3 regions of the Actinoplanes sp. NPDC049316 genome follow, and region 3 is predicted to be linked to each of the others. Evidence: predicted binding sites of a transcription regulator. Region 3 holds the regulator's gene; each other region holds the start of a gene.
What was found. The regulator HrcA, encoded in region 3, represses chaperone genes, less so after heat shock. The targets are predictions, from matches to a motif close to GGTTNGCACNCTCNNNNNGAGNGTGCNAACC.
Positions count from the first base shown of each region.

Region 1: a site for HrcA is predicted at 1,852-1,882, ahead of groL (chaperonin GroEL). Genes of this name have one in related genera too.
Region 2: a site for HrcA is predicted at 2,960-2,990, ahead of groES (co-chaperone GroES). Genes of this name have one in related genera too.

Region 1 is NZ_JBFAQM010000027.1:102,212-108,651, reverse strand. Features, by position in the region: gene AB0K03_RS31570 (CDP-glycerol glycerophosphotransferase family protein) at 1-1,469, opposite strand, end outside; gene groL (chaperonin GroEL) at 2,073-3,695, shown strand; gene AB0K03_RS31560 (GNAT family N-acetyltransferase) at 3,753-4,688, opposite strand; gene AB0K03_RS31555 (MFS transporter) at 4,700-5,932, opposite strand; gene AB0K03_RS31550 (winged helix-turn-helix transcriptional regulator) at 5,987-6,440, shown strand, end outside.
Region 2 is NZ_JBFAQM010000013.1:199,694-206,133, reverse strand. Features, by position in the region: gene AB0K03_RS21435 (substrate-binding domain-containing protein) at 1-942, opposite strand, end outside; gene ybaK (Cys-tRNA(Pro) deacylase) at 1,237-1,719, opposite strand; gene AB0K03_RS21425 (class I SAM-dependent methyltransferase) at 1,731-2,897, opposite strand; gene groES (co-chaperone GroES) at 3,115-3,429, shown strand; gene groL (chaperonin GroEL) at 3,503-5,152, shown strand; gene AB0K03_RS21410 (hypothetical protein) at 5,238-5,849, shown strand; gene AB0K03_RS21405 (molybdopterin-dependent oxidoreductase) at 6,004-6,440, shown strand, end outside.
Region 3 is NZ_JBFAQM010000021.1:76,855-83,294, forward strand. Features, by position in the region: gene AB0K03_RS27560 (iron chelate uptake ABC transporter family permease subunit) at 1-400, opposite strand, end outside; gene AB0K03_RS27565 (iron chelate uptake ABC transporter family permease subunit) at 397-1,431, opposite strand; gene AB0K03_RS27570 (16S rRNA (uracil(1498)-N(3))-methyltransferase) at 1,464-2,198, opposite strand; gene dnaJ (molecular chaperone DnaJ) at 2,201-3,346, opposite strand; gene hrcA (heat-inducible transcriptional repressor HrcA) at 3,412-4,434, opposite strand; gene AB0K03_RS27585 (DUF4870 domain-containing protein) at 4,610-5,296, shown strand; gene AB0K03_RS27590 (S8 family serine peptidase) at 5,424-6,440, opposite strand, start outside.

The DNA.
Region 1 (6,440 bases), on a different contig from region 3:
ATGGTGACCTCGAAGCCGGACCAGTCGTACGACTTGTCGCCGTGGCTGGAGGTGGCGGTCGCCTCGGGCTCGCGGCGCGGGGTGGCGGGCAGCGTGATGGTGCGGCCGGTCGTGCGCTCGCGCAGCCGGACGATGCGCGCCGAGGTCCAGCGGGAGTTGGCCGCGGTGCCGTCGATGTACGCGTACCCGCGGATGACGAGCTTGCCGTCGCGCCACGTCAGCTCGGTGATCTGGCTGCGGACGGCGGGCTTGCCCATGTTGTAGAGCTCGCGCGGCACCCCGGCCGCCGGGTCGTCGAGGAACGGCAGCTCGGCGTAGCGCTTGTTGCCCTCGTGCTTGGTGGCGATGGGCATGCCGGGGCGGCTGGCCATCAGGACCTCGATGACCTCCGCGAGCTTGTTCTCACGGACGAGGTGCCAGATGACGGCCCACTTGGGCGGGAGCCCCTCGACGGTGCCGGGGCGTACGCGGGCGAGGAACAGGTTGACCTCGCGCAGGAACGACGCCTGGAACTCCGGGTCCGCGTCGGGCAGCGAGTTGGCCACGATCGCGAAGTCGTCGACCAGCACGTTGGCGTCGTACGCCTGCTTGACCTCGCCCTGGTGGTGCTCGCCGAGGAAGCGGCTGACCCGGTCGACGGCGCGCAGCCGGTCGGCCGTGGTCTTCCAGTCGGTCTTGCGCTGAGTGATCGACTTCTCGCCGCTCTCGCGCTTGCGCCAGTAGTAGACCGGCACGTTGACGACGTCGACGGAGGTAGCCATCGCGTGGGCGGTCAGCGCGATCGGCACGTCCTCGAAGACGACGCCCTCGGGGAAGGCGAGCCCGTGCTCGTCCCAGAACCGGCGGCGGTAGATCTTGTTCCACACCGTCCGGTCCTTGAGCAGCGTGAGCCGCTCGCTGACGTGGGTCTTCAGCACGGTCTTGGTGAAGATCGGGGTGTGCATCGGCGAGGCCGCCGCGCCCTTGGAGGTCAGGGACCGGACCGCGCCGCAGGCGAAGTCGGAGCCGGTGTGCTCCAGGGTGGTCATCAGCATCTCGTACGCGTACGGCGGGACGACGTCGTCGCCGTCGGCGAAGGTCAGGAACGTGCCGCGGGCGATGGCGAGGCCGGCGTTGCGGGCCTGGCCGGGGCCGCCCTCGGCCTGGTGGATGACCTTGAACCGGGGATCCCTGCGCGCCCACTCGTCGGCGATGGCGCCGGTGCCGTCCACCGAGCCGTCGTCCACGACGATGACCTCGATGGTGTGGTACGTCTGCCGGGCGAGCGACTCGAGGCACTCGTCGAGGTACGCCTCGATGTCGTGCGCCGGGACGACGACGCTGACCAGCGGCTTGGCGCCGGTGCCCGGGGACTGCGGGGAGTCCTCGACCGAATCGGTGACGCTGGGTGACCGCTGTGCGGGGATCTTCTGGCCGTCCGGCTCCCGTAGGTGGGCGCGTTCGTCCGCGCCGACGATACGGTTGTCCACTCCGCTCACTCCTCAATCCGGTCGCCGCCGGATCGCCCGTAGTCCTGCGGCACGCGCGCCGCCCCCGCACGTTACAGGCAGCGTCAAACGGCGTTGTCCTCCGCGCCAACCTGCGGCAACGGGAAATTTAGCATTGATCTGTCCGGATTGAACAGGACGAAAAGGGCAATCCCGGCACACTGGTCCGAAGATCGGCCACACCTGTTACCCGCCCCGGCCGGACCGGTCCATCGCCGGATGGGGTGATCGCTGTCACGCCCTCGCCGACCCGTACGGATGACCGGCGACGATCGTTCACGCATCGTGATCAACAGGGTGTTGCGGGGCTCCCCGGGACATGGGCGTTGTCCTTGCACTCGCCCCACCGGAGTGCTAAACAAGTCATTGGCACTCGCGAGGTGTGAGTGCCAACAGGTCGGGACGGTGGGGTCACGGTCGCGGCGCCGCCATCGGCGCCGGGGCACGGGACCGGTCGTCGCGGGCTATCCGGCTCGACCTGAGGACGTCACATCGCCAGGTGGTGACGTCCGCAGAGTTCCTCAACGTGCGGAGGGCGGGGCCGAGCAGGCCCGGCACCGCGGATGTCCAGGAGGACACAGCCGTATGGCCAAGATCATCGCATTCGACGAGGAAGCGCGTCGCGGCCTCGAGCGGGGCATGAACCAGCTCGCCGACGCCGTCAAGGTGACGCTCGGCCCCAAGGGTCGCAACGTCGTGCTCGAGAAGAAGTGGGGCGCGCCCACCATCACCAACGATGGTGTGTCGATCGCCAAGGAGATCGAGCTCGAGGACTCCTACGAGAAGATCGGCGCCGAGCTGGTCAAGGAGGTCGCCAAGAAGACCGACGACGTCGCCGGTGACGGCACGACGACGGCGACCGTCCTCGCCCAGGCGCTGGTGCGTGAGGGTCTGCGCAACGTCGCGGCCGGCGCGAACCCGATGGCCCTGAAGCGGGGCATCGAGGCCGCCGTCGCCAGCGTGTCCGAGGGCCTGTCGCAGATCGCGAAGGACGTGGAGACCAAGGAGCAGATCGCCTCCACCGCCTCCATCTCCGCCGGTGACTCCACGGTCGGCGAGATCATCGCCGAGGCCATGGACAAGGTCGGCAAGGAAGGCGTCATCACCGTCGAGGAGAGCAACACCTTCGGGCTCGAGCTCGAGCTCACCGAGGGCATGCGCTTCGACAAGGGCTTCGTGTCGGCGTACTTCATGACCGACGCCGAGCGCATGGAGGCCGTCTTCGACGACCCGTACATCCTGATCGCCAACAGCAAGATCTCCGCGGTCAAGGACCTGCTGCCCGTCCTCGAGAAGGTCATGCAGGGCGGCAAGCCGCTGGTCATCATCGCCGAGGACGTCGAGGGCGAGGCCCTGGCGACCCTGGTCGTGAACAAGGTGCGCGGCACCTTCAAGTCCGTCGCCGTCAAGGCCCCGGGCTTCGGCGACCGCCGCAAGGCCATGCTCGAGGACATCGCCATCCTCACCGGTGGCGCGGTCATCAGCGAGGAGGTCGGCCTCAAGCTGGAGAACGCCGACCTGAGCCTGCTGGGCCAGGCCCGCAAGGTCGTCATCACCAAGGACGAGACCACCATCGTCGACGGTGCCGGCAACGCCGAGCAGATCCAGGGCCGGGTCAACCAGATCCGCGCCGAGATCGAGAAGTCGGACTCCGACTACGACCGCGAGAAGCTGCAGGAGCGCCTGGCCAAGCTGGCCGGCGGCGTCGCGGTCATCAAGGTCGGCGCGGCCACCGAGGTCGAGCTCAAGGAGCGCAAGCACCGCATCGAGGACGCCGTGCGCAACGCGAAGGCGGCCGTCGAGGAGGGCATCGTGCCCGGTGGTGGCGTCGCGCTGGTGCAGGCCGGCAAGACCGCGTTCGACAAGCTGGACCTGGTCGGCGACGAGGCGACCGGCGCGCAGATCGTGAAGATCGCGCTCGACGCCCCGCTGCGCCAGATCGCCGTGAACGCCGGCCTCGAGGGCGGCGTCGTGGTGGAGAAGGTGCGCAACCTCGACGCGGGTCACGGCCTCAACGCCGCGACCGGCGAGTACGTCGACCTGCTGGCCGCGGGCATCATCGACCCGGCCAAGGTCACCCGCTCGGCGCTGCAGAACGCCGCGTCGATCGCCGCGCTGTTCCTCACCACCGAGGCCGTCGTGGCCGACAAGCCCGAGAAGAACCCGGCCCCGGCCGGCGCCCCGGGCGGCGGGGACATGGACTTCTGAGTCCAGCCCCTCCAGCAAGACGAGAACGGGCCGTCCCGCAAGGGGCGGCCCGTTTCTTCACAGCTGCTTGCGGTAGGGCAGGAAGACCCGCTCGACCCGCGCCGCCACGGCCTTCGAGTAGAACGACAGCGGGCCGACCCATCCGATCTGGACGCTGTCGTGGCCGTCGGTGCGCTGGTCGGCGAGGCAGCGGCGCAGGAGCAGGTTCCCGATGCCGAGCCCGCGCGCGGCGGGAGCAGTGCCCATCGGGCCGAACCAGCTGGGCCGGGAGCTGCCGTACGCGGCGAAGCCCAGGATGCCGCCGGTCTTGTCGAAGGCGACGTGGCAGCCGGCCCGCTCGCGCCCCACGGAGTGGGTGATCTCGCCGGCCCATCCCGCGCCGAAGGTGGTCAGCGCGAAGTCGACCAGGGCCGGCACGTCCTCGGCGGTGGCCCGGCGTACGGTGACGCCCTCGGGCACGGGCGGCTCGGCGACCGGATCCGTCAGGTTGGCCGTCATGTTCCAGGCCGGCTGATCCTGCTCGAAGCCCAGCGCCATCGCAGCGCAGACGGCGGGCGTACAGCGGACGTCGATGCCGGGCCACGCGTAGTACGGGGCGTTGCCGGCGATGACGACGTCCCCGGCGCCCAGGCCGGCCAGCGCCCCTTCGACGCGGGCCACGAGCGCGCGCCCCACACCCCGGCGGCGCTCCTGCGGGTGCACCGCGATCAGATCGATGTGCCCGACGGACGCGTCCCGGTGCGAAACGGAGCCGAGGACGACACCGATGATCCGGCCGCGGCCCGGTCCTTCAGCCGGCCGGAGGGCGATGAACCCGGTGATCCGCCGGATGCCGCCGGACCAGCCCTCGGTGCCGGCGGTGTCGCGCAGGCGGGACACGATCTCCGCTGCCTCGGCGGCGTCCTCGGGCAGGTCGAGCGCGGCCCGGCAGAGGGCCACGACCGCGGGCACGTCGTCGTCGGTCAGCTCGGAGATCCAGAACTCGTCGTCCACAACCGCCGAACCTACCGAACCGAGGCCTCCCGACCCGGTACGTCCACATCGGTGAGGTCGCGGAGGCCGCGTACGGGGGAGAGGAGCCAGGCCGCCGGGGCGCACACCGTGACCGCGCCCAGCACGAGCAGCGTCCACCGGGCGCCCAGCGGGCCGGCGAGCGCGCCCGCCACCAGGCCACCGACGGGTATCGCTCCCCAGGAGACGAACCGTACGGTCGCCATGACCCGGCTCAGCAGCTCGGGCGGGCTCGCGACCTGGCGGTACGTCCGGGTCGTCACGCTCAGCACCACCACGCCGATCGAGAACACGAGGTTGCCGGCGACGAAGGCCGCGTACGCGCCGAGCCCGCTGCCCCACGGCACCAGCAGGGCGCCGGCCGAGGAGGCGAACCCGGACAGGACCATCGCGCGGGCGGTGCCGACGGAGTCGGTGAACCGGGTGGTGACGGCGGCGCCGATCAGCGAGCCGACACCGTCCGCGGCCAGCAGCACACCGACCAGGCCGGGCGCGGTGTGCAGCTCGCGGACCAGGTAGAGCGGGTACAGGGCGAGCTGGGCGCCGCAGACGAAGTTGACCGCGGTGGCGGCCCACATGCCCGGGCCCATCGCGGGGTGCCGGACGACGTACCCGAAGCCCTCGCGGATCATCTCGCCGACCGGCGGCCACCGGTCCGGCTTGACCACCCGCCGGGCCGGCAGCGTGCGGAGCAGGACCGCCGAGACGAGGTAGCTGACCGCGTCCACCAGCATCGTCGGCACCGCCCCGAACGCCTGCACGGCGAGGCCGCCCAGGGACGGGCCGCCCAGTTGCGTCGCGGCGTGCGTACCCGAGGTCAGGCTGTTGCGGGACTGGAGCTGCTCGCGGTCGACGATCTCGGGCAGGAACGTCATGTTGGCCACGTCGAAGATGACGTTGGCGAAGCTGACGATCAGGGCGGTCACCACGAGGTGCGCGACCGTCAGGTGGCCCCACCACCACGCGAGCGGCACCGATCCCACCGCGGCGGCGCGGGCCAGATCGGCGCCGACCTGGGCGCCGCGCAACGGCAGGCGCTGGACGATGACGCCGGCCGGCAGCCCGATGACGATCCAGGCGGCGAAGCCGGCGGCGGCGATCAGCCCCATCTCGAACGGGGTCGCGTCGAGGACCGCGAGCGCCGTCAGCGGCAGTGCCACGCCCCCGATGGCCGAGCCCAGACTGCTGGTCGTACCGGCCGCCCACCACCGCCAGAACACGCTCACGGTCCCCGCCCCGTTCCAGTGAGTTCCAATCTGGAACGGACTATACTGAGCGGCGTGCGACACGTCGATCCCGTCGATGCCGAATGCGGCATCGCGCAGGCCCTCGGCGTGCTCACCGACTGGTGGGCGTTCCTCATCGTGCGCGACGTCGCCGGCGGCGTGACCCGCTTCGACGCGCTGCAGCGCGAGCTCGGCATGAGCCGGCGGGCGCTCAGCGAACGGCTCGCGAGCCTCGTCGAGCACGGCGTGCTCCGCCGCGCCGCCTACTCCGACCGCCCGCCGCGCTACGACTACCTGCTGACGGCCAAGGGGGAGGGCCTGCTGCCGGTGCTCATCGCGCTGCAGGACTGGGGTACGCGGCACGTCATGGGCGACGGTTCCCTGACCGCCACGGCCACCCCCACCTCCGCCGAGGCGCGCCGCGTCCACGCGCTCGGTGGCCACCGCATCCCCGGGTTCACCGTCGAGTCGCCGACTGTTCTGTACTTCTTCCCCGGCGCGTACGCCC
Region 2 (6,440 bases), on a different contig from region 3:
GACGCTCTGGCTGACCGACTTCTTCTCGCCCTTGGCGAGCGAGATGGCCAGGTCGGCGGCGGCGTCGGCCTCCTGCTTGATCGCCTTGTAGACCGTCATGCACTGGTCGCCGGCGAGGATGTTCTGCAGGCCCTGCACCGTGGCGTCCTGGCCGGTGACCGGGACCTTGCCGTTCAGCTTGTTCTTCTTCAGCACCGAGACGACCGCGTTGCCCAGGCCGTCGTTGGCCGCGAGCACACCCTTGATGTTCTTGTTCTGGGTCAGCATCTGCTCGAAGATCGTGCCGGCCTGCGCGTTGTCCCAGTCCGGCACCGACTGGTCCGGGCCCTTCACGTAGTCGCCGGAGTCGTACTTCGGCTTGAGGACCGAGTCGTAACCCTCCTTGAACAGCGTGGCGTTGTTGTCGGTGGGGGAGCCGTTCAGCTCGGCCACGACCGGCTTGACCGCCTTCATGTCGGTCAGGCACTTGACCAGGCCCTCGCCCTGCAGCTTGCCGACCGCGACGTTGTCGAAGGACACGTAGTAGTTCGCGCCGCCGTTGAGCGTGAGCCGGTCGTAGTCGATCGTCGCGATACCGGCGCTCTTGGCCTTGTCCAGCACGGCCTTGCCGGTACCGGAGTCCAGGTTGACGATCATGAGCACCTTGACGCCGCTGGAGATCATGCCGTCCGCGATGGTCTGGAACTGGCTCTTGTCGCCCTGCGCGTTCTGGATGTCCACCTGGACGCCGGCCGCGTCGAATGCCGCCTTCAGGAACTTCGGGTCGTCCGAACCCCACCGCTGGGAGCTCGCTGTGTCGGGCAGGATCACGCCGACCTTGCCGACCGACGACCCGCTCGTGCCGCTGCTGCCGGTTTCTTCACCACTGTCGCCGCCGCAGGCGGCCATGCTGCCGGTGGCCAGCAGACCCGCCGCGGCAAGAGCGAACATTCCCTTACGCATTCCTCGTGTCCTCTCGGATCAATCCGGATCTTGCCTCGGATTCCCTGGCGCGCGTAACCGGGACTGCCGCTCCTGTGCGGTTCGGTGAGTCGGGCAACGTGTTCCCGTCGCGCGGTGCAGCCCAACCGGTCCGATTCAGCGGTCACGCCGACCTCCGTCAACCGGTTGCGGAAGTTGCTCCACACCGCGACGCTAGGTCACATCTGAACCCGAAATCGGCGGTTCTCCGGAGAAAGATCCGGTTTGCCCGTAACGGTGGCGTAACGATCCGCTGGCCGCGGGAACTATGGCAGGCTATGTCCGAATTCGAGCCGTCGCGGCGCCCGTCAGCCGAATCAGATCGGCCGGGGCCAGCGACACCTGCAACCCCCGGCGGCCCGCCGAGACGTACATCCGCTCCAGGTGCTCCGCGGAGTCGTCGACCACCGTCGGGAGGCGCTTGCGCTGCCCGAGCGGGCTGATGCCGCCGCGGACGTAGCCGCTGCTGCGCTCCGCGGCTGCCCGGTCGGCCAGCACCGCCCGTTTCCCGCCGGCGGCGCCGGCCAGAGCCTTCAGGTCCAGCTCGCCGGTCACCGGCACGACGGCCACCGTCAGCGCGCCGTCCACCTCGGCGATCAAGGTCTTGAACAGCGATTCCGGGGGTACGCCCAGCGCCTCGGCCACCAGCGCGCCGTAGTTCGGCGCATCCGGTGAGACGTCGTACGGGTGCAGCTCGTGCGCCACCTTCTGCGCGGACAGCAGTACGGTCGCCGGCGTCCCGGCCGCCTTCTTAGCCACGATGTCGGAGGTTAACGGCACAGCAGCACGGTCGGCGCCCCAGCCACCCGGGTCAGCACCAGCGACGCCGAGGCGCTTCCGCTCAGCCGCAGGTCCCGGCGCAGCTGCTCGGGCTCCAGCGCGGAACCGCGCTTGCGGATCTCGAGCCGGCCCACCCCGCGCTCGCGCAACAGCGCCCGCAGCCGCTTGAGCGAGAACGGCATCACGTCGGTGATCTCGAGGCGGCGGGCGTACGGGGTGTCCACCGGGTCGTCAGTGTGCACGTACGCGATGTCGGGATCGGCCAGCCGCCCGCCGACCGTGGCGGCGAACTCGGCGACCAGGTGCGAGCGGACGACGGCCGGGTCGGGGTCGTACAGGAAACGGCCGACCGGGCCGACCGGCGCGGCCTCGACGCCCGAGCCGTGCAGCATCCCGCCCGACGGCAACAAGCTCGCCCGTCGAGGAAATTCGGCGAGCGGCCCGCACCAGAACGCCGCCTCGACCAGGTCGCCGTCGACGCTGACCCACTCGCCCTCGGCGCCCGGCGGCAGCAGCGCGTGGTCGATGCCGGGCGCGAGCTTCAGCACCGTCCTCGGCACCCGCTGCGGCAGGGCGGCGATGAAGTCCCACGGCGGCGACCACGACTGCGGATCCATCAGCCGTCCCCGGCCCGCGCGGCGGCGGGCCGGGTCGGCGAACACAGCGTCGAACCGCTCCACGGGGACGCTCGTCGCGTCGGCGCATTCCACGGTCACCAGCTCCGCGAGACCTGCCGCGTCCGCGTTGGCCCGGGCGGCCGCCGCGGTCAGCGGATCGGCGTCGACCGCGTACACCCGGATGCCCTGACGGGCCGCGGCCAGCGCGTCCGAACCGAGGCCGCAGCCGAGATCGGCGAGGGTGGTGACGCCCGCGGCCTGCAGCCGCGCGGCGCGGCGGTCCGCGACCACCGCGCGGGTCGCCTGCTCGAAGCCGGCCCGGGTGAAGAACATCGCCGCCGCGCCGGCGCCGAACTTGCCCACCGCCCGTCTGCGCAGGTCGGTTTGGGTGAGCGCGGCCGCGGCGAGCGGCGCCGGGACGCCCCGCGACCGCAGGGCCGAGGCGGCCGCCAGCGGATCGCCGCCGGCCACCTCCGCCGCGGCGGCGAGGGCGTCCGACCCTTCCGGGGTACGCAGGGCGGCGAGCAGTTCCAGGTCCACGACGGGTCATTCTGCCGTGTTGGCACTCTCCTTGACGGAGTGCTAGTTCCGGCATAATCTCCGATTAGCACTCTCAACCCGAGGGTGCCAGCGCGCGGCCCGCTCCGGGGCGCGTGCTTGCGCCAGGCGGACCGGCACCCGCGACGACGGCCCCGCCCGGTGGCATGAGGCATCAGATCGGCCGACGCAGGCCGGCGAAACCTGTACCCAGGAGGGTATGCCCGTGACTACCGCGACCAAGGTTGCGATCAAGCCGCTCGAGGACCGGATCGTGGTCCAGGCGAACGAGGCTGAGACGACCACGGCGTCGGGCATCGTGATCCCCGACACCGCCAAGGAGAAGCCGCAGGAGGGCACCGTCCTCGCTGTGGGCCCGGGCCGTATCGACGACAAGGGCAACCGCATCCCGGTTGACGTCAAGGTCGGCGAGACGGTCCTCTACTCGAAGTACGGCGGCACCGAGGTCAAGTACGCCGGCGAGGAGTACCTGGTGCTCTCCGCCCGCGACGTCCTCGCGGTCATCGAGAAGTGACCTACTGACAGTGCTTCCCGCCCTGGCCCGACACACCTCGGGTCAGGGCGGTGGTGCGTGAAGGGACCTACACATGGCGAAGATCCTCAGTTTCTCTGACGACGCCCGGCACCTGCTGGAGCACGGCGTCAACACGCTCGCCGACACGGTCAAGGTCACCCTCGGCCCGCGCGGCCGCAACGTCGTCCTCGACAAGAAGTTCGGCGCGCCCACGATCACCAACGACGGCGTCACCATCGCCAAGGAGATCGACCTCAAGGACCCGTACGAGAACCTCGGCGCGCAGCTGGTCAAGGAGGTGGCGACCAAGACCAACGACGTCGCCGGCGACGGGACCACCACCGCCACCGTGCTCGCCCAGGCCCTCGTGCGCGAAGGCCTGCGCAACGTGACCGCCGGCGCCAACCCCATCGCCCTCAAGCGGGGTATGGACCTGGCCGCCGAGGCGATCTCCAAGGCGCTGCTCGCCAAGGCGGTCGAGGTGTCCGACCACAAGTCGATCGCCAACGTCGCCACCATCTCCGCGCAGGACGCCACCATCGGCGAGCTCATCGCCGAGGCGATGGACCGCGTCGGCCGCGACGGTGTCATCACCGTCGAGGAGGGCTCCGCGCTCAGCACCGAGCTCGTCGTCACCGAGGGTCTGCAGTTCGACAAGGGCTTCATCTCCCCGAACTTCGTGACCGACGCCGAGGCCCAGGAGGCCGTGCTCGAGGACGCGTACATCCTCATCACGACCCAGAAGATCTCCAGCGTCGAGGAGCTCCTGCCGCTGCTGGAGAAGGTGCTGCAGGCCGGCAAGCCGCTGCTCATCATCGCCGAGGACGTCGAGGGCCAGGCCCTGTCCACCCTCGTGGTGAACGCCCTGCGCAAGACCTTCAAGGTCGCCGCCGTGAAGGCGCCCGGCTTCGGGGACCGCCGCAAGGCGATGCTGCAGGACATGGCCATCGCCACCGGCGGCGAGCTCATCGCCCCGGAGCTCGGCTACAAGCTCGACCAGGTCACCGTCGACATGCTCGGCACCGCGCGCCGCGTCGTCGTCGACAAGGAGAACACGACCATCGTCGACGGCGGCGGCAAGAAGTCCGACATCGACGACCGGGTCGCGCAGATCCGCAAGGAGATCGAGGCCTCGGACTCCGACTGGGACCGCGAGAAGCTCTCGGAGCGGCTGGCCAAGCTCTCCGGCGGCGTCGCCGTCATCCAGGCCGGCGCCGCGACCGAGGTCGAGATGAAGGAGCGCAAGCACCGCATCGAGGACGCCATCGCGGCGACCAAGGCCGCGGTCGAGGAGGGCACCGTGCCCGGCGGCGGCGCCGCCCTGGCGCAGATCGTCTCCGCGCTCGACGGCGACCTCGGCCTCACCGGCGAGGAGGCCATCGGCGTCTCGATCGTGCGCAAGGCGCTCGTCGAGCCGCTGCGCTGGATCGCGCAGAACGCCGGCCACGACGGCTACGTCGTGGTGGGCAAGGTGGCCGAGCTCGGCTGGGGCCACGGCCTCAACGCGGCCACCGACGAGTACGTCGACCTCGCGGCCGCCGGCATCATCGACCCGGTCAAGGTGACCCGCAACGCGGTCTCCAACGCCGTGTCGATCGCCGCGCTGCTGCTCACCACGGAGAGCCTCGTGGTGGAGAAGCCGGCCGAGCCCGAGCCCGCCGCGGCCGGCGGCCACGGGCACAGCCACGGTGGCCACGGCCACCAGCACGGCCCGGGCTTCTGATCCGTACCGGTTCGGCAAGGGCGCGTCGCTTCCGCGGCGCGCCCTTCTCGTGTGTGATGCAAGCTTCCGGGGAAAGGGTGCGCCGATGATCGTCGTCGTGGAGGGACCCAGCGCGGCCGGAAAGACCTCCTGGTGCCGCCGGTACGTCGGCAGGTATGTCCCCGAGTACACCCCGACGGGCCGCGAACCGGTCGACGCCGTGGCGCTCGCCCGGCACTGGGTGCGCGCGGGCATCCAGCGCTGGGAGGCCGCGCTCGAGCACGAACGCGCCGACGGGATCGCGTACTGCGACACCGACCCGGTGAAGCTGCACTACGCCTGGGGGATGGCGGCGCTCGGGCTCGCCCCCCGGGCCCGCTTCGACCGGGAGCTGGCGGTCACGCGCGAGGCGTTCCGGACCGGACGGCTGGGCTTCGCTGACGCCGTACTCGTCGGTCTGCCCGACGCGGCCACCCTGCAGCGCCGCCGCGACGGCGACGACACCCGGCGCCGGCGGAATTTCGCCGCTCACGTGCAGCTCCGGGAGCCGCTGCAGCAGTGGTACGCGACGCTGGACGACCTGTCGCCGGGGCGGGTGATCTGGGAGTTGCCGGTCGAGGGGGTGCCCAAGCTGCCCGAGCCTCGTGAGGAGCGGTGCGATCTGGGTCTGCTCGACGCGCTCGTGGCCGGTCTGCCGCCGCTTGCTCCTCCGTCGTGAGTGTGGCTTCGCGGCTGCTTGCCGGGCCGTCGTCGTGAGTGTGGCTTCGCGGCTGCTTGCCGGGCCGTCGTCGTGAGTGTGGCTTCGCGGCCGCTTGCCGGGCCGTCATGACTTTGTAAGAGGCGTTCCCGGCGGGCGAGGGCAGGATGAAGGCGTGAAGCTTTCCGTTCGGGCCGGGCTGGCCGGGATCGCGGCCGCCGCCGTCGCGCTCGGCGTCGCGGAGATCGTCGCCGTCGTCACGGGGCCGCTGTCGTCGCCGCTGCTGGCCGTCGGCGGCGTGGTCGTCGACACCGTGCCGGGCACCGTCAAGGATGCCGCCATCGCGGTCTTCGGCACGCACGACAAGACCGCCCTCATCACCGGCACGGTCATTCTGCTCGCGCTCTACGCCGCGGCGGTCGGCGTCGTCGCGCTCCGCTCGTGGCGCATCGCACTGGCCGGGGTGGTGCTCTTCACCGGCGTCGGCACGGCCGCGGCCCTGACCCGCCACGACGCGGGACTGACCGCCGCCGTGCCGTCGATCGCGGCCGGTGTCGCCGCGATGGTCGCGCTGCGCTACCTGATCACTCTCGCCGTCGCCGCGTCCCCCGC
Region 3 (6,440 bases):
GGTAGCCGTTGCCCACGAACACCGTCACGACGAGCACACCCGTGTACGCGCCGGTGTTGAACCCGATGACGTCCGGGCTGCCCAGCGGGTTGCGGGTCAGCGCCTGGAAGATCGCACCGGCCAGCCCCAGCGCCGCGCCGATCATGAGGGCGAGCAGCACGCGAGGGAGCCGCCATTCGACGACCACGAGCCGCGCCGCGCGGGTGCCCTCGCCGGCCAGCGCCTCGAGCACCTGGCGAGGCGGCAGCGTGAACTCGCCCGTACCCAATGCCAGGACCGCCGCCGCGAGCGCCGCAGCCGCCAGGACGACGCAGACGATCGCGGGCCTGACCGCCATCCGGCCGCTCACGTGCCCGCCGGCGCGCACCGTCAGGACCCGGCGTCCGAAATCGACGCTCACAGCGCGCTCACCGCCCGCCGGCGCACCCACCAGATCAGCACCGGCGCGCCGACGAACGCGGTCACCACGCCGACGCGCAGCTCCCCCGGGCGCACCACGAGCCGGCCCACGATGTCGGCCACGAGCAGCAGCACCGGCCCGAGCACGACGGTGTAGCCGAAGATCCAGCGCTGGTCCGGCCCCACGATCCAGCGCACGAGGTGCGGCACCATCAACCCGACGAACCCGATCGGGCCCACCGCCGCGGTGGCCGCGCCGGCCAGCAGCATCACCGACGCGGTCGCCAGGACCCGGGTACGGCCCACGCCCGCGCCCAGCGTCCGCGCCAGGTCGTCCCCTAGCGCCACCGCGTTGAGCGACCGGGCCACGAGCAGCGCCAGCACCGTCCCGGCGGCCACGAACGGCAGGATCGTGAGGGCCACGTCGGCGGGCCGCCCGGCCAGCGAGCCGATGTCCCAGAACCGCAGGTAGTCGAACGCGCGCGGCCGCACCAGCCGGATGCCGCCGGAGATGCCGTCCATCACCGCGCCGAGCGCCACCCCGGCCAGCGTCAGCCGTACGGGCGTGGCACCGGCCCGTCCCGCGGAGCCCAGCAGGTACACCAGGGTCAGCGCGAACGCGACGCCGGCGAAGCCGAACCACAGGTACTGCGAGAGGCTGGTCAGGCCGAGCACGCCGACGGCGAAGACGACGAAGAGTCCGGCGCCGGAGTTGACGCCGAGGATCTGGGTGTCGGCGAGCGGGTTGCGGGTGACGGCCTGGATCACCGCCCCGGACAGTCCGAACGCGACGCCGGCCAGCAGCCCCAGGATCGTCCGCGGCACCCGCAGGTCGCGCACGATCGACTGGTCGTCGGTGTCGGCGTAGTGGAAGAACGCGTCCCACACGGTCTGCGGCGAGACGGTCCGGGTGCCCAGAGCGATGCTCAGCAGGCCCACGACCGCGAGCACGCCGAGGCAGATCAGCAGTCCCGTGCCCAACCGCGCCCGGGTCCGCGGTCGCGCGGGCACCGGCGTACGCGTCGCGACCATGCGGGTGAGCTTAGGCTACCCTTCCCTACCGGTCACCATCGGTCCAACCTGACGGAGAGCACGGCAAGGGCCGCGACGCCCGCCGTCGAGGTCCGCAGCACCGAGTCGCCCAGCTTCACCGGATGCGCTCCCGCGGCCACGAACGCACCCAGCTCCTGGTCGGTGATCCCGCCCTCCGGCCCCACGACCAGCACGACCTCCCCCGACTCGGGCAGCTTCGCCGCGCTGAGCCGGTCGGTGGCCTCCTCGTGCAGCACGAACGCGACCGCCGCCTGACCCAGCCGGGCGGCGACCTGCTTGGTGGAGACGTCCGGATCGCCCGCGACCACCGGCAGCCACGGCCGGCGGGCCTGCTTGGCCGCCTCCCGCGCGGTGGCGACCCACTTCTCGCGGGCGCGCACCCCGCGGTCGCCGCGCCACTGCGCCACCGAGCGCGACGCCGCCCACGGCACGATCTCGTCCACGCCCGTCTCGGTCATCGCCTGCACGGCCAGCTCGCCCCGGTCACCCTTGGCGATTCCCTGCACCACGACCAGGCGCGGATCCGGCGCGGCGGCGTACGAGCGCTCGCCCACGACGACGTCCACGCTGCCCCGGCCGACCGCGGTGACCTCGGCCCGGACCGACCCGCCCCGCCCGTCGGCCAGCACGATCTCCTCGCCGGGCCGGACGCGCTGCACGTCCGCGGCGTGATGGCCCTCCTTGCCGGCGAGCGTGTGGCGCGACCCGGCCGGCAGGTCCTCCACGAGGAACAGTGGAGCCGACACGGTCAGTGGCCGTTGAACGCGTCACGCATGCGCGAGAAGAAACCACCCTGCTTGCTGAGCTCCGCCACGTCCTCGCCGCGGGTCTTGGCGAAGTCGCGCAGCATCCGCTCCTGGTCGGGGGTCAGCTTCGTCGGCGTCTTCACGTCGAGGTGCACGAAGAGGTCGCCGCGGCCCTGACCGCGCAGGTGCGGCACGCCCTTGCCCCGGACGCGCAGCGTCGACGCCGGCTGGGTGCCGGGCTTGACCTCGATGTTCTCCTCGGAGTCCAGCGTCTTGATGGTCAGCCGGGTGCCCAGCGCCGCGGCGGTCATCGGCAGGGTGACCCGGCAGTGCAGGTCGTCGCCCTTGCGCGAGTAGACGTCGTGCGGGCGCTCGTGGATCTCGACGTACAGGTCGCCGGCCGTGCCACCGCCCGGGCCCACCTCACCCTGCTGGGCCAGGCGGATGCGCATGCCGTCCTCGACGCCGGCCGGGATCTTCACCGTCAGCGAGCGGCGGGTCCGGATGCGCCCGTCGCCGGCGCAGGTCGGGCAAGGGTGCGGGATGACCGTGCCGTGCCCCTGGCAGGTCTGGCACGGGCGCGACGAGACGACCTGGCCCAGGAACGTACGCTGCACCGACTGCACCTCGCCCCGGCCGCCGCAGGTCTCACAGGTGGCCAGGTGCGTGCCGGGCGCGGTGCCGGCGCCGGAGCACTGGGTGCACAGCACCGCGGTGTCGACGGTGATCGGCGCCTCGACCCCGAACGCCGTCTCCACCAGGTCGAGCTCCAGGCGCAGGATCGCGTCGGCGCCGGGCCGGGTGCGCGGGCGCGGACCCCGGGCGCCACCGCCGGCGGTCGTGCCGAAGAAGGCGTCCATGATGTCCTGGAAGCCGACGAACGGGCCCGCGCCGCCGGGGCCACCGGGGCCGCCCGCCCCACCGCCGCCGGGCGCCAGGGGGTCGCCGCCGAGGTCGACGATCTGCCGCTTCTGATCGTCGGAGAGCACCTCGTACGCGGCGTTGATGTCCTTGAACTTCTCGTGCGCGTCGGGGTCCGGGTTCACGTCCGGGTGGTACTGACGGGCCAGCTTGCGGTAGGCGCGCTTGATCTCGTCGTCGGTGGCTTCCCGGCTGACGCCGAGAATTCCGTAGTAGTCCTTGGCCACAGGGTTTCGAGTCCTCATGTCTGCCCCGCGCTGTGCGCTGGAGACCGTCGTCCGTCGCTTGTGCGTCAGTTCTGTGCCAGCAGATCGCCAACGTAGCGTGCCACGGCACGCACGGTCGCGATGGTGCCGGGGTAGTCCATCCGGGTCGGGCCCAGCACGCCGAGCCCACCAACGATTGTCGTACCCGGTCCGTAACCGGTGCTCACCACCGATGCCGCCCGCAGATTGTCGATCTCGTTCTCGTCGCCGATGCGGACCCGGGTGGTGCTGGGCTCCACCTCGCCGATGAGCTTGAGCAGGATGACCTCCTCCTCGAGGGCCTCGAGCACCGGTCGCAGCGAACCCTGGAAGTCCAGCACGCCGCCGCGGGTCAGGTTGGCCGTCCCCGCCAGCGCGAGGCGCTCGTCACTGCGCTCGACCAGCGTCTCCAGCAGCACCGACGCGAGGCAGGCCATCGTGTTGCGCTTCTCCGGCGAGCACTCGTCGACCAGCGCCTGCACCAGCGGCGGCGCGTCGGCGAGCCGCTCCCCGGCGAGCTTGGCGTTGACCTGGCGGCGCATGTCGAGCACGTCGTCGGTGTCGGCGGGGCCGGGAAGCTCGACCAGGCGCTGCTCGACCCGGCCGGTGTCGGCGATCATCACGAGCATGAGCCGGGTCGTGGAGATGGGCACGAGTTCCAGATGGCGCACCGAGGAGCGGGAGAGGCTCGGATACTGCACGACGGCGACCTGGCGGGTGAGCTGGGCGAGCAGCCGCACCGTGCGGTGCACGACGTCGTCCAGGTCGACCGCGCCGGCGAGGAACCGCTCGATCGCGCGGCGCTCGGCCGGGCTGAGCGCCTTGATCCGGGACAGCCGGTCGACGAAGAGCCGGTAACCGGCGTCGGTGGGCACCCGGCCGGCGCTGGTGTGCGGCTGCCGGATGTAGCCCTCCTCCTCGAGGACGGCCATGTCGTTGCGGACGGTCGCCGGCGAGACGCCCAGCTGGTGCCGCTCCACCAGGGCCTTGCTGCCCACCGGCTCCTGCGTGGCGACGTAGTCCTCGACGATCGCCCGGAGCACCTCGAGCTTGCGGTCATCGAGCGGCATGACCCCTCCCCCTGTCCTTTGGCACTCCCGTAAGTCGAGTGCCAGTCTACGTCGCCGTGCGCCCGCGCGCGATGATCGGCCGCTGGTCCGGGTGTACTTAGCCGAGTGTCTATTCTCCGACCTCACCCGGGTGTTGCCCTCGCCACGTTCGACCGGCGGTCCTACCGTGTTGCGCATGACTGAACCGCCGCGTCCGCCCGGTGAGGGAAATCCCTCGGACCCCACCGCGCCGATCAACCCATATCCGGGCAACGACCCGACCCCGCCGCCGCCTCCGGCGTACGGCTCTCCCCAGCCACCCGGCTACGGCACGCCGCCGCCCACGTCCGGCGCCGGCGGGTACGCCCCGCCGCCGTCCTCCGGTGCCGGCGCCTACCCGCCGCCCTCGTCCGGCGCGGGCGGATACGGCGCCACCCCGCCGCCGCCCGGCTACGGCACCCCGCCCCCGCCCGGGTACGGCAACCCGCCGCCCGGCGCGTACGGCCAGCCCGGCTACCCGCCGCAGGGCTACGGCCAGGGCGGCGGCGACGACAAGACCTGGATCCTCGTCGCCCACTTCGGCGGCGCGGCCGGCGCCTTCCTCGGCGGCGGCTGCTCCGGCTGGATCGCGCCGCTGATCGCGCTGCTCGCCCGCGGCAACCAGTCGCCGGTGGTGCGCGCGGAGGCGGTCAAGGCGCTGAACTTCCAGATCCTCTGGTCGATCATCGCGGTCGTCGGCTGGATCCTCAGCTGCATCGTCGTCGGCATCTTCATCGGCATCGCCGCGTGGCTGATCGCCACGATCGTCGGCGTCATCGCCGGCGTGAAGGCCAACAACAACGAGCCGTACAACTACCCGATGACGGTCTCGATGATCAAGTGACCGCACGGCGGCGCCGGGCTCTCGACGGCGCCGCCCACCGGTCCCCGCGCGGCTTCTCCGCAGGCCGCGCGGCCTTTCGGCGGGCCGCGCCGGCCCGGCTTTCGCGGGCCCGACCGGCCCGGCGGGGTCACCCCACCCGGATCGCGCGGCTCACCCGGATCACGCGGCCGCCGTGATCGACGGCCTGCAGGCTCAGCGTCCCGGTCCGGGCGCCCTGCGCCGGCAGCACGGTGAACGACACGTCGTCACCCCCGCTGACCCGGACCACGGCCAGCACGACTGTCCGCGTCGCCTTCCGGTACGCGTACGTCTCCCGCACCACCACCGTGCTCCCCGGCCGCAGCGACGTGCCCCGCACCACGATCCGGCCCTTTTTGAGCACCGCCGTACGGTTCACCGACAGCCGGGCAGGAGCCCAGCGCGCCGTCCCCACCGCACTGACCTGCCCCGACGTACCCCCGGCGCCGTACGCCTCCACGGCATACGTGTACGCGACCCCACCGTCCACCCGGTCGGTGAAGCTCGTCCCGGCCAGCGTGGCCCGCAGCACCCCGTTGCGGTAGAGCCGGTACCCCTCGACCGGCGCGGTGCTCGTCGCGGCAACGGCGTCCCAGCTCACCCGCAGCGCCTCGGTCTGCGCGAGCACCCTTACCGATCCGGGAGCGGCGGGCGCCACCAGAGAAGGCGCAGGCGCCGGCTCTTCGACAACGGGTGCCGGCTCAGAGACAACGGGGGCAGGCTCAGAGACAACGGGAGCAGGCTCTGCGACAACGGGAGCCGGAGCCGGCGTCAAGAGCTCGTAAGGGTTCACCAGGCCGTACCCGTACAGGTTGTCGAAGCCGGCCGCCCCCAGATCGGTCGCCGTGGCGATCAGGGCGCCGCGCAGCTGCTCGACCGTGCCGCCCGGGTGCGCGGCCAGCCACAACGCCGCGACCGCCGCCACGTGCGGGCTCGCCATCGAGGTACCGCTCATGTAGACGTACGGCGTACCCGGGGTCGTGTGCTTGACGTCCATGCTGAGGATCCGGCTGCCGGGCGCCGCGATCAGCGCGGTGCCGCTGCTGTTGCTGTAGGACGCCGACCCGCCGCCGGACTCGGTGGCCGCGACCGCGAAGACGCCGGGCACCGACGCCGGCCACTGCGG